DNA from 3 places in the Pseudomonas sp. NFX71 genome. Region 3 is predicted to be linked to each of the others. Evidence: predicted binding sites of a transcription regulator. Region 3 holds the regulator's gene; each other region holds the start of a gene.
What was found. Region 3 encodes FliA, which starts transcription of late flagellar genes. Its sites were predicted from a motif close to CTAAAGTTTNNNNNNNNNNNGCCGNTAA; they were not measured.
Positions count from the first base shown of each region.

Region 1: the regulator FliA is predicted to act here: its motif matches at 1,691-1,718, upstream of ACM1ZW_RS23940 (methyl-accepting chemotaxis protein).
Region 2: the regulator FliA is predicted to act here: its motif matches at 1,824-1,851, upstream of ACM1ZW_RS09520 (methyl-accepting chemotaxis protein).

Region 1 is NZ_CP182230.1:5,115,477-5,118,752, forward strand. Features, by position in the region: gene ACM1ZW_RS23940 (methyl-accepting chemotaxis protein) at 1-1,634, opposite strand, end outside; gene ACM1ZW_RS23945 (aldo/keto reductase) at 1,801-2,796, opposite strand; gene ACM1ZW_RS23950 (LysR family transcriptional regulator) at 2,914-3,276, shown strand, end outside.
Region 2 is NZ_CP182230.1:2,045,199-2,048,474, forward strand. Features, by position in the region: rRNA gene ACM1ZW_RS09505 (23S ribosomal RNA) at 1-990, shown strand, start outside; rRNA gene rrf (5S ribosomal RNA) at 1,147-1,262, shown strand; rRNA gene rrf (5S ribosomal RNA) at 1,369-1,484, shown strand; gene ACM1ZW_RS09520 (methyl-accepting chemotaxis protein) at 1,966-3,276, shown strand, end outside.
Region 3 is NZ_CP182230.1:3,710,471-3,713,746, forward strand. Features, by position in the region: gene flhF (flagellar biosynthesis protein FlhF) at 1-64, shown strand, start outside; gene fleN (flagellar synthesis regulator FleN) at 181-1,011, shown strand; gene fliA (RNA polymerase sigma factor FliA) at 1,008-1,748, shown strand; gene ACM1ZW_RS17150 (chemotaxis response regulator CheY) at 1,916-2,287, shown strand; gene ACM1ZW_RS17155 (protein phosphatase CheZ) at 2,310-3,098, shown strand; gene ACM1ZW_RS17160 (chemotaxis protein CheA) at 3,154-3,276, shown strand, end outside.

The sequences.
Region 1 (3,276 bases), 1.4 Mb from region 3:
GTGCTGGCCTGGGTGCGAGCGGCGAGGGCGCGAACTTCATCGGCCACCACCGCAAAACCGCGTCCCTGCTCACCGGCGCGAGCGGCTTCGATGGCGGCGTTGAGGGCCAGCAGGTTGGTTTGCCCGGCGATGGCGCCGATCACCCCGAGAATCTCGGTGATGCGCTGGGCGTCCTGTTGCATGCTTTCGACTTTGTGCGTGGCGCTGGCCACTTCGTCGATCAGCGCGATCACACTGCTGGAGGCTTCGCCCACGACCACCCGTGAACGGTCGGCGTTTTCGTTGGCGCGTTGGGTGAACGCAGCGGTTTCAGCCGCATTCTGCGCCACGCTTTCGGCAGTGGAACTCATCTCGGTGATGGCGGTGACAGTCTGGTCGGTTTCCGACGCGTGGCGCACCAGGATCTGGCTGGTGTGCGCGGACGTGCGTTGCAGGTTATCGAGGCTGGACGCCATGGCGCCGGTGGCCTGGGTGACTTCGCCGATCATGTTTTGCAGGTACGCGATGAAGGCATTGACCGAGTGACCGATGGCGCCCAGTTCATCTTCGGCGCGGATGGTGATGCGTTTGGTCAGGTCGGCGTCACCGGCCGACAGCGCGTCGATATTGGCCTTCAGCGCTTTCATGCGCTGGATCAACTGGCGGATCGCGTAGATTTGCAGCAACACCAGCAGGATCACCATCGGGATTTGCAGCAGGCTTAGCGTGCTGAGCACGTCGTCGCGCTGGGCGGTGATCAGTTTGGTCGGCAGGGCGGTGGCAAGGAACCACGGCGTGCCTTCGATCGGGCGCATGAAGAAGGTGCTGGCTTCGCCGTTGTTGTCGAACTCGACGCGCTGCGATCGATCACGGTTTTGCAGGCCGGCCTTCACTTGGCTGGCGAAGGGCGAGTTACCGGCCAGTTCGCTGATGTTCTTCAGCACGATCGGCCCGCTGATGCGCGAGCTGTTGCTGATGATCTTGCCGTCGGACTCGACGATCAGCATTTCCGCGCCCAGGTCTTTTTCCTTGCGTGCCACCAGGTCATTGAAGAAACCGAGGGTCACGTCAATGGTTGATACGCCATACGCCGCGCCGTTTTTCTGAATGGCCATGGCGCAGTTGGTGCGCGGCTCGGCGCTGGCATCATCCTTATAGGCCGCGGCCCAGGCGCATTGTCCGCGCGGGGTCTGCATGCCGCCCTTGTACCAGGTCTGGTCGTAATAGTTGGGCGCCGCGTCACTGTTCCAGAAGGTGTTCACCGCCAGCTTGCCCGAGGCATCGCGGTGCCAGAAGGTGCTGAATTTGTTGCGCCCGGCTTCACGCTGGCCGGGCAGGGGCCAGATGCCGCCGCCGAAGACTTTCAGCTCCCCGTATTGATCGACCAGGCCCGGCAGAACGGTGTCGATGGCGGCGCTGTCGAGCAGAGGAATGGTCTGGGTAATGCTGCGCTGCTGCGCCTGAACCTTGTTCAGTTCGCCCTGGATTTGCTCGGCGACTTCAGCGATGCGATTGAGGGCCACTTGTTCTTCGGTGTGGCGAAGTTTCGGCGCTACCAATTGGCTGATGCCGACTACGGTGAGAATAGACAGCAGCAGAATGAACAGGACCAGAAACAGTGTGTAGCGAGCCTGAATGGTGCGGAATGCGGGCATGGAGCCGGGTCCTTTTTAGCAGCGTTCTTATTGGGAAATTTCGGCGCTTCAAAGGGCTATCGGCCTGCATATGCGGAGCTTTAGGTACGATCGTGCAAGCTAGGGGCGAGGTGACGGGCGGTGGAGTGACCGGCCCGTTCAGGCAACCGAACGGGCCAGGTGCAGATCAACGGTCCAGCAACTTCATGACTTCTTCGGGGTAACGCAAACCGGCCGTGGCATTCGCCGGGAAGATGGCTTCCAGCGCGTGCAACTCTTCGCGGCTCAGTTTGACCTCCAGCGCCGCCACGTTCTCCTCCAGGTACTTACGTTGTTTGGTCCCCGGAATCGGGATCAGGTAATCCCCCTGAGCCAGCACCCACGCCAACGCGAGTTGACCCGCCGTCACGCCTTTTTCCGCCGCCAGGTCCTGAACCTGCTGCACCAGCAATAGATTTTTCGCAAAGTTGTCGCCCTGGAACCGTGGACTGAAACGACGGTAGTCGTCTGCCGCGAAATCATCCGGGCTTTTCAGTGCGCCAGTCAGAAAACCGCGGCCCAACGGGCTGTACGGGACAAAGGCGATGCCCAGCCGCTGACACGTGGCCAGACAGCCGTTTTCTTCCTGGTCGCGGCTCCACAACGAGTACTCGCTTTGCAGCGCACTGATCGGATGGACCTTGTTCGCCCGTTCCAGTGTCGCCGCCGAGGCCTCGCTCAATCCCAGGTAACGCACCTTGCCGGCCTTTACCAGTTCGGCCATGGCGCCGACCGTTTCCTCGATAGCCACTTGCGGGTCGATACGGTGCTGGTAATACAAGTCCAGGGTCTCGACACCGAGGCGCTTGAGGGTGCCGTCGATTGAGGCGCGAATGTAGTCCGGACGGCCGTTGACCCCGCGGGCGCTCGGATTCGCCGGGTCGCGCACGATGCCGAACTTGCTCGCCAGGAACACGTGATCGCGCTTGCCGACGATGGCTTTGCCGATCAGTTCCTCATTGGTATGCGGGCCGTACATGTCGGCGGTGTCGAGCAGATTGATGCCCAGTTCCAGCGCCCGGTGCAGGGTTGCCGTGGCCTCGCGGGTGTCGACGCCGGTCGTGTAGAAATCGGTCATGCCCATGCAGCCCAGGCCGATGGCACTGACCTGTGGACCGTTCTTGCCCAGTTGACGTGTTTGCATGAAATCAGCTCCCTGTGAATGTGACGTCCATTGTCGACCTCGACAGAAACGAGATAAACCGGCTAAAACTGCTATCACTATTCATGATTTCTAAATAATAAGTCGGTGCAAACAACAATGGATCGTTTCAACGCCATGCGCGTGTTCACCCGAATCGTCGAACTGGGGGGCTTTGCCAAAGCAGCGGACAGCCTGCAAATTCCCCGTGCCTCGGTGACCGTTCTGATCAAGCAACTGGAAAGCCATCTGGGGGTGCAACTGCTGCAACGCACTACGCGGCAGATCAGCCTGACGCTCGACGGTGCCGCCTATTACCCGCGTTGCGTGCGGTTGCTGGCAGATCTTGAGGAAACCGAAGCGGTGTTCTCCGCCGCACGGCACAACCCCAAAGGTCTGTTGCGCGTGGACATGCCCGGGGGCATCGGGCGGTTGGTGGTGATCCCGGCATTGCCGCAGTTCACCGCCCGCTATCCCTTGATC
Region 2 (3,276 bases), 1.7 Mb from region 3:
TATAACGGTCCTAAGGTAGCGAAATTCCTTGTCGGGTAAGTTCCGACCTGCACGAATGGCGTAACGATGGCGGCGCTGTCTCCACCCGAGACTCAGTGAAATTGAAATCGCTGTGAAGATGCAGTGTATCCGCGGCTAGACGGAAAGACCCCGTGAACCTTTACTATAGCTTTGCACTGGACTTTGAATTTGCTTGTGTAGGATAGGTGGGAGGCTTTGAAGCGTGGACGCCAGTTCGCGTGGAGCCAACCTTGAAATACCACCCTGGCAACTTTGAGGTTCTAACTCAGGTCCGTTATCCGGATCGAGGACAGTGTATGGTGGGTAGTTTGACTGGGGCGGTCTCCTCCTAAAGAGTAACGGAGGAGTACGAAGGTGCGCTCAGACCGGTCGGAAATCGGTCGTAGAGTATAAAGGCAAAAGCGCGCTTGACTGCGAGACAGACACGTCGAGCAGGTACGAAAGTAGGTCTTAGTGATCCGGTGGTTCTGTATGGAAGGGCCATCGCTCAACGGATAAAAGGTACTCCGGGGATAACAGGCTGATACCGCCCAAGAGTTCATATCGACGGCGGTGTTTGGCACCTCGATGTCGGCTCATCACATCCTGGGGCTGAAGCCGGTCCCAAGGGTATGGCTGTTCGCCATTTAAAGTGGTACGCGAGCTGGGTTTAGAACGTCGTGAGACAGTTCGGTCCCTATCTGCCGTGGACGTTTGAGATTTGAGAGGGGCTGCTCCTAGTACGAGAGGACCGGAGTGGACGAACCTCTGGTGTTCCGGTTGTCACGCCAGTGGCATTGCCGGGTAGCTATGTTCGGAATAGATAACCGCTGAAAGCATCTAAGCGGGAAACTAGCCTCAAGATGAGATCTCACTGGGACCTTGAGTCCCCTGAAGGGCCGTCGAAGACTACGACGTTGATAGGTTGGGTGTGTAAGCGCTGTGAGGCGTTGAGCTAACCAATACTAATTGCCCGTGAGGCTTGACCATATAACACCCAAGCAATTTGCTGACTCGAAAGAGCACCAGATTGCGGTGTGTGAAGACGAAACGAACCGAAAGTTCGAGAAACAAACACACAAACTATCGCATACCCATTCGCTGGAGCGTGAACCTGCAAAGGCCCACGACCTGGCTACCGAATTTCTTGACGACCATAGAGCATTGGAACCACCTGATCCCATCCCGAACTCAGCAGTGAAACGATGCATCGCCGATGGTAGTGTGGGGTTTCCCCATGTGAGAGTAGGTCATCGTCAAGATTAAATTCCGAAACCCCTATCTGCGTATGCAGGTAGGGGTTTTGTTTTAGTAGAAGTCACCAATTTTGCTGGCACGTTACCGCGTAACGGGCTGGTCACAGAATTTCTTGACGACCATAGAGCATTGGAACCACCTGATCCCATCCCGAACTCAGCAGTGAAACGATGCATCGCCGATGGTAGTGTGGGGTTTCCCCATGTGAGAGTAGGTCATCGTCAAGATTGAATTCCGAAACCCCTGTCTGTTAACGCAGACAGGGGTTTTGTCGTTTCAGGCTTGCTGAAAGCCCGATAGGCCGTCTCAACGAAACCAAAAAGCCAGCCCTTGTTCTCGATCACGTCTATTGGCGTGCTCAAGGTGCTGATCATCGACTTCGAGTACTCGATGTATGAACGCGACAGCCCGGACGCCACAAATGATAATTAGTCGCATTTTTATCAAGGGCTGGGAAGTTTGCAACCGCCGCTCGAACAACCGTCATCGCGAAAATGTTACTGAGGCGCTCTAGCACGCCGTTCGGCGGGTATCTGACGGAAATGCCGGTCATTTTGTACATATCCCTAAGATTTAACCCGTTTGTGCCGACAGACTGATGAGACATGCGTGCACCAAAGTAGAGCGGCCATAGAAGCCACTTGAGCTGCACATGGAATGTTGCAACCCGGACCGCATCCCCACTTTCTGCATAAGAAGTCCCATGAAATGAATCTCAAGTTCAGCCATAAAATCCTGCTGGCCGCCTCCGGCGTCGTGGTACTGGCCTTTGCGTTGTTCACTTTGTACAACGACTATCTGCAGCGAAATACCATTCGGCAAAACCTCGAGTCCTCTGTTCAACAGGCCGGCGACCTGACCGCCAGCAGCGTGCAGAACTGGATGAGCGGCCGCGTGCTGGTGCTGGAAAATCTCGCACAGAACGTCGCTCATCAAGGCGCCAATGCCGATCTGCCGGGTCTGGTTGATCAGCCGGCCTTCACCTCGAACTTTCAGTTCACGTACGTCGGCCAGACCAATGGCGTGTTCACCCAGCGCCCGGACGCGAAGATGCCGGACGGCTACGATCCGCGTCAGCGGCCGTGGTACAAGCAAGCCGTTGTCGCTGACAAAACCATGCTGACTCCGCCTTACATGGCCGCCGTCGGTGGCCTGGTCGTGACCATCGCCATGCCGGTAAAAAAGAACGGCGAACTGCTCGGCGTGGTCGGCGGTGACCTGAGCCTGGAAACCCTGGTGAAGATCATCAACTCGGTGGACTTCGGCGGCGTTGGCCATGCGTTTCTGGTCAGTGCCGACGGGCAGGTGATCGTCAGCCCGGACAAAGACCAGGTCATGAAAAACCTGAAGGACATCTACCCTAATACAAGCCTGCGCATCGAGAAGGGTAATCAGCAAGTCACCCTGAACAACCAGGAACGCATCCTCTCGTTCACCCCGGTCAACGGTTTACCGAATGCGGCGTGGTACATCGGTCTGTCGATCGATAAGGACAAGGCCTACGCACCATTGAGCCAATTCCGAACCTCGGCATTGATCGCGATGTTCATCGCCGTGGCTGTGATCGCAGTGCTGCTGAGCCTGCTGATCAACGTGCTGATGCGTCCGCTGACTACCATGGGCCGCGCGATGCAGGACATCGCCCAGGGCGAAGGCGACCTGACCCGTCGTCTGTCCGTGGAAAGCAAAGATGAATTCGGCGAACTGGGGAGTTCTTTCAACCAGTTCGTGGAGCGGATTCACGCGTCGATTTCCGAAGTGTCGTCGGCCACTCGCCAGGTCCATGACCTGTCGCAACGGGTCATGGCCTCGTCCAACGCCTCGATCGTTGGCTCTGACGAGCAAAGTGCTCGCACCAACAGCGTGGCGGCGGCGATCAACCAATTGGGTGCCGCCACCCAGGAAATCGCTCGCAACGCTGCTGATGCCTCGCAGCACGCCAGCGGCGCGAGTGAGCAGGCGGATGACGGTCGTCTTGTGGTGGAAAAAACCATTCTGGCCATGACCGAGCTGTCGCAG
Region 3 (3,276 bases):
CGAAGAAGCCATGGCTGACATGTTCGCTGATATTTACCACAGTCCGACCAAGCAGGTTGGCTGAGGTATTAATGAACAGTTTTTGTACCTACATCGATGGTCTGCCATGCATTGTTCCGTTTGTGAACGCGCAGCCAGTAATGTGGCCTCCGTCTATGCAAGACAAGGTAAAGAAATAACATGGGCAGCATGCATCCCGTACAGGTGATCGCGGTGACCGGCGGCAAAGGTGGCGTCGGGAAGACTAACGTGTCAGTGAACTTGTCCCTGGCTCTAGCTGAGCTCGGCCGGCGCGTCATGCTGCTGGACGCCGATCTGGGGCTGGCGAACGTTGACGTCCTGCTGGGACTGACACCCAAACGTACCCTGGCTGACGTAATCGAAGGCCGCTGTGAGCTGCGCGACGTGTTGTTGCAGGGGCCCGGCGGTATCCGCATCGTCCCGGCGGCGTCCGGCACGCAGAGCATGGTGCATCTGAGCCCGGCGCAACATGCCGGCCTGATCCAGGCGTTCAGCGATATCGGCGACAACCTCGACGTCCTGGTGATAGACACCGCTGCAGGTATTGGTGACTCGGTAGTCAGTTTCGTTCGCGCCGCGCAGGAAGTCTTGCTGGTGGTCTGCGACGAGCCGACCTCGATCACCGACGCCTACGCGCTGATCAAGCTGCTGAACCGCGACTACGGCATGAACCGCTTCCGCGTCCTGGCCAACATGGCCCAGAGCCCGCAGGAAGGTCGCAACCTGTTCGCCAAGTTGACCAAGGTCACGGATCGCTTCCTTGACGTCGCCTTACAATACGTCGGTGCGGTGCCGTACGACGAAAGCGTGCGCAAGGCCGTTCAGAAGCAGCGCGCGGTTTATGAAGCTTTCCCGCGTTCCAAGTGCTCCCTGGCCTTCAAGGCCATCGCACAAAAGGTCGATACCTGGCCGCTGCCTGCCAACCCGCGCGGACACCTGGAGTTTTTCGTCGAGCGCCTCGTGCAACAAACGGCAGGACCCGTGCTATGACAGCCAGCGGTTACAACCTTTACAAGAAATCGGCACGTGACGCGCAGTACGAGCTGATCGAGCGTTACGCGCCACTGGTCAAACGCATTGCCTATCACTTGCTGGCGCGATTGCCGGCCAGTGTCCAGGTCGAAGACCTGATCCAGGCCGGCATGATCGGTCTGCTTGAAGTGTCGACCAAATACGACGCCAGCAAAGGCGCGAGTTTCGAGACGTACGCGGGCATTCGAATCCGCGGCGCGATGCTCGATGAAGTCCGCAAGGGGGACTGGGCGCCACGCTCGGTCCACCGCAATACCCGCATGGTCAGCGACGCAATTCGCTCGATTGAAGCTAAAACCGGCCGTGACGCTAAAGATCACGAAGTTGCGGCCGAACTCCAATTGAGTCTCGACGATTACTACGGGATTTTGAACGACACCCTGGGCAGCCGGTTATTCAGTTTCGACGATCTTTTGCAGGACGGCGAACACGAAGGGCTGCACGAGGATGGCGCGAGTGCTCATCTCGAGCCGTCACGCGATCTGGAAGATGAACGCTTCCAGGCGGCGCTGGCGGACGCGATTGCCAATTTGCCGGAGCGTGAGCGACTGGTGTTGGCGCTGTACTACGACGAAGAGTTGAATCTCAAGGAAATCGGTGAGGTCCTGGGGGTCAGCGAATCTCGGGTCAGCCAGTTACACAGCCAGTGCGCGGCCCGTTTGCGGGGGCGTTTGGGGGAGTGGCGAGCGCGCTGAAGGCAGTGTGGGGACACTGCGAACGTGGCTGGTGTGGTGTTGAACTGCGCCGGTCTCGATCTGTTGTGCTCCAGACAGTCATTGAGTGCTTTGCCGGATTGATTGAAATGGCGCGTCCAGGTGCTGGGCGCGTTTAAGACTGCTTGGAGGTCGAATTGGACAAGAACATGAAAATCCTCATCGTTGATGACTTCTCAACGATGCGGCGGATCATAAAAAACCTGTTGCGTGACCTTGGGTTCACCAACACGGTGGAGGCTGACGATGGCACTACTGCCATTCCGGTTCTCAACAGCGGGAGCATCGACTTTCTGGTAACGGACTGGAACATGCCTGGCATGACCGGCATCGATCTGCTGCGCCACGTGCGCGCCGATGAAAAGCTCAAGCACCTGCCGGTGCTGATGGTGACCGCTGAAGCCAAGCGCGAGCAGATCATCGAAGCGGCCCAGGCTGGTGTTAACGGCTATGTGGTCAAACCCTTCACGGCCCAGGCGTTAAAAGAAAAAATCGAGAAGATTTTCGAACGCATCGGTTGAGAAACTGCGCCACGGGGGAGCTATGGACCACAACGAATCTTCACAGGGCGATTTTGAATCGACCCTGAAAAAACACGCGGTCGAATTGGTCGAAAGCCTTGAAAAAGGCAGGTTCGGCGACGCTGTGCAACTGATCCATGAGCTCAATCAGACCCGTGACCGCGGCCTGTATCAGGAAGTGGGCAAGCTCACCCGCGAGCTGCACAGCGCGATCGTCAATTTCCAGATTGACCCGCACATGCCGCAAGCCGAGGAAGTGTCGCAGATCACGGATGCCACTGAGCGCTTGGGCTACGTGGTGAAGCTGACCGAGGCTGCCGCCAACCGCACCATGGATCTGGTCGAAAACTCCACACCGCTGGTCAACAGCCTGAGCGATGAAGCTCAGGCGCTGAGCACGGATTGGGGGCGGTTCATGCGTCGCGAAGTCGGGGCCGAGGAGTTCCGCGAACTGGCTCGGCGTGTCGACGGTTTCCTGACACGCAGCAGCGCGGACAATCGCGCAGTGTCGAGCAACCTCAACGACATTCTGCTCGCTCAGGATTACCAGGACCTCACAGGTCAAGTGATCAAGCGTGTGACCCAATTGGTCACCGAAGTTGAAAGCAACCTGCTCAAGCTCGTGCTTATGGCCAGTCAGGTGGACCGCTTTGCGGGCATCGAACATGACCGTGAAGCGATGCTTGCTGAAAAAGATCCGCAAAAACATCTCTCTCAGGGTGAAGGTCCGCAGATTCATGCCGATAAAAGAGAAGACGTTGTGTCCGGTCAGGACGATGTGGACGATTTGCTATCCAGCCTGGGATTTTAGAAATTTAGAATTTTAGGTTTTTTAGGTTTTTAGACCTGTTAGGAGCACCCCCTTAATGAGCTTCGGCGCCGATGAAGAGATCCTTCAGGATTTCCTGGTTGAGGCCGGCGAGATTCTAGAGCAACTGTCCGAACAGCTGGTCGAGCTTGAAAGCCGACCGGATGATGCGGACTTGCTC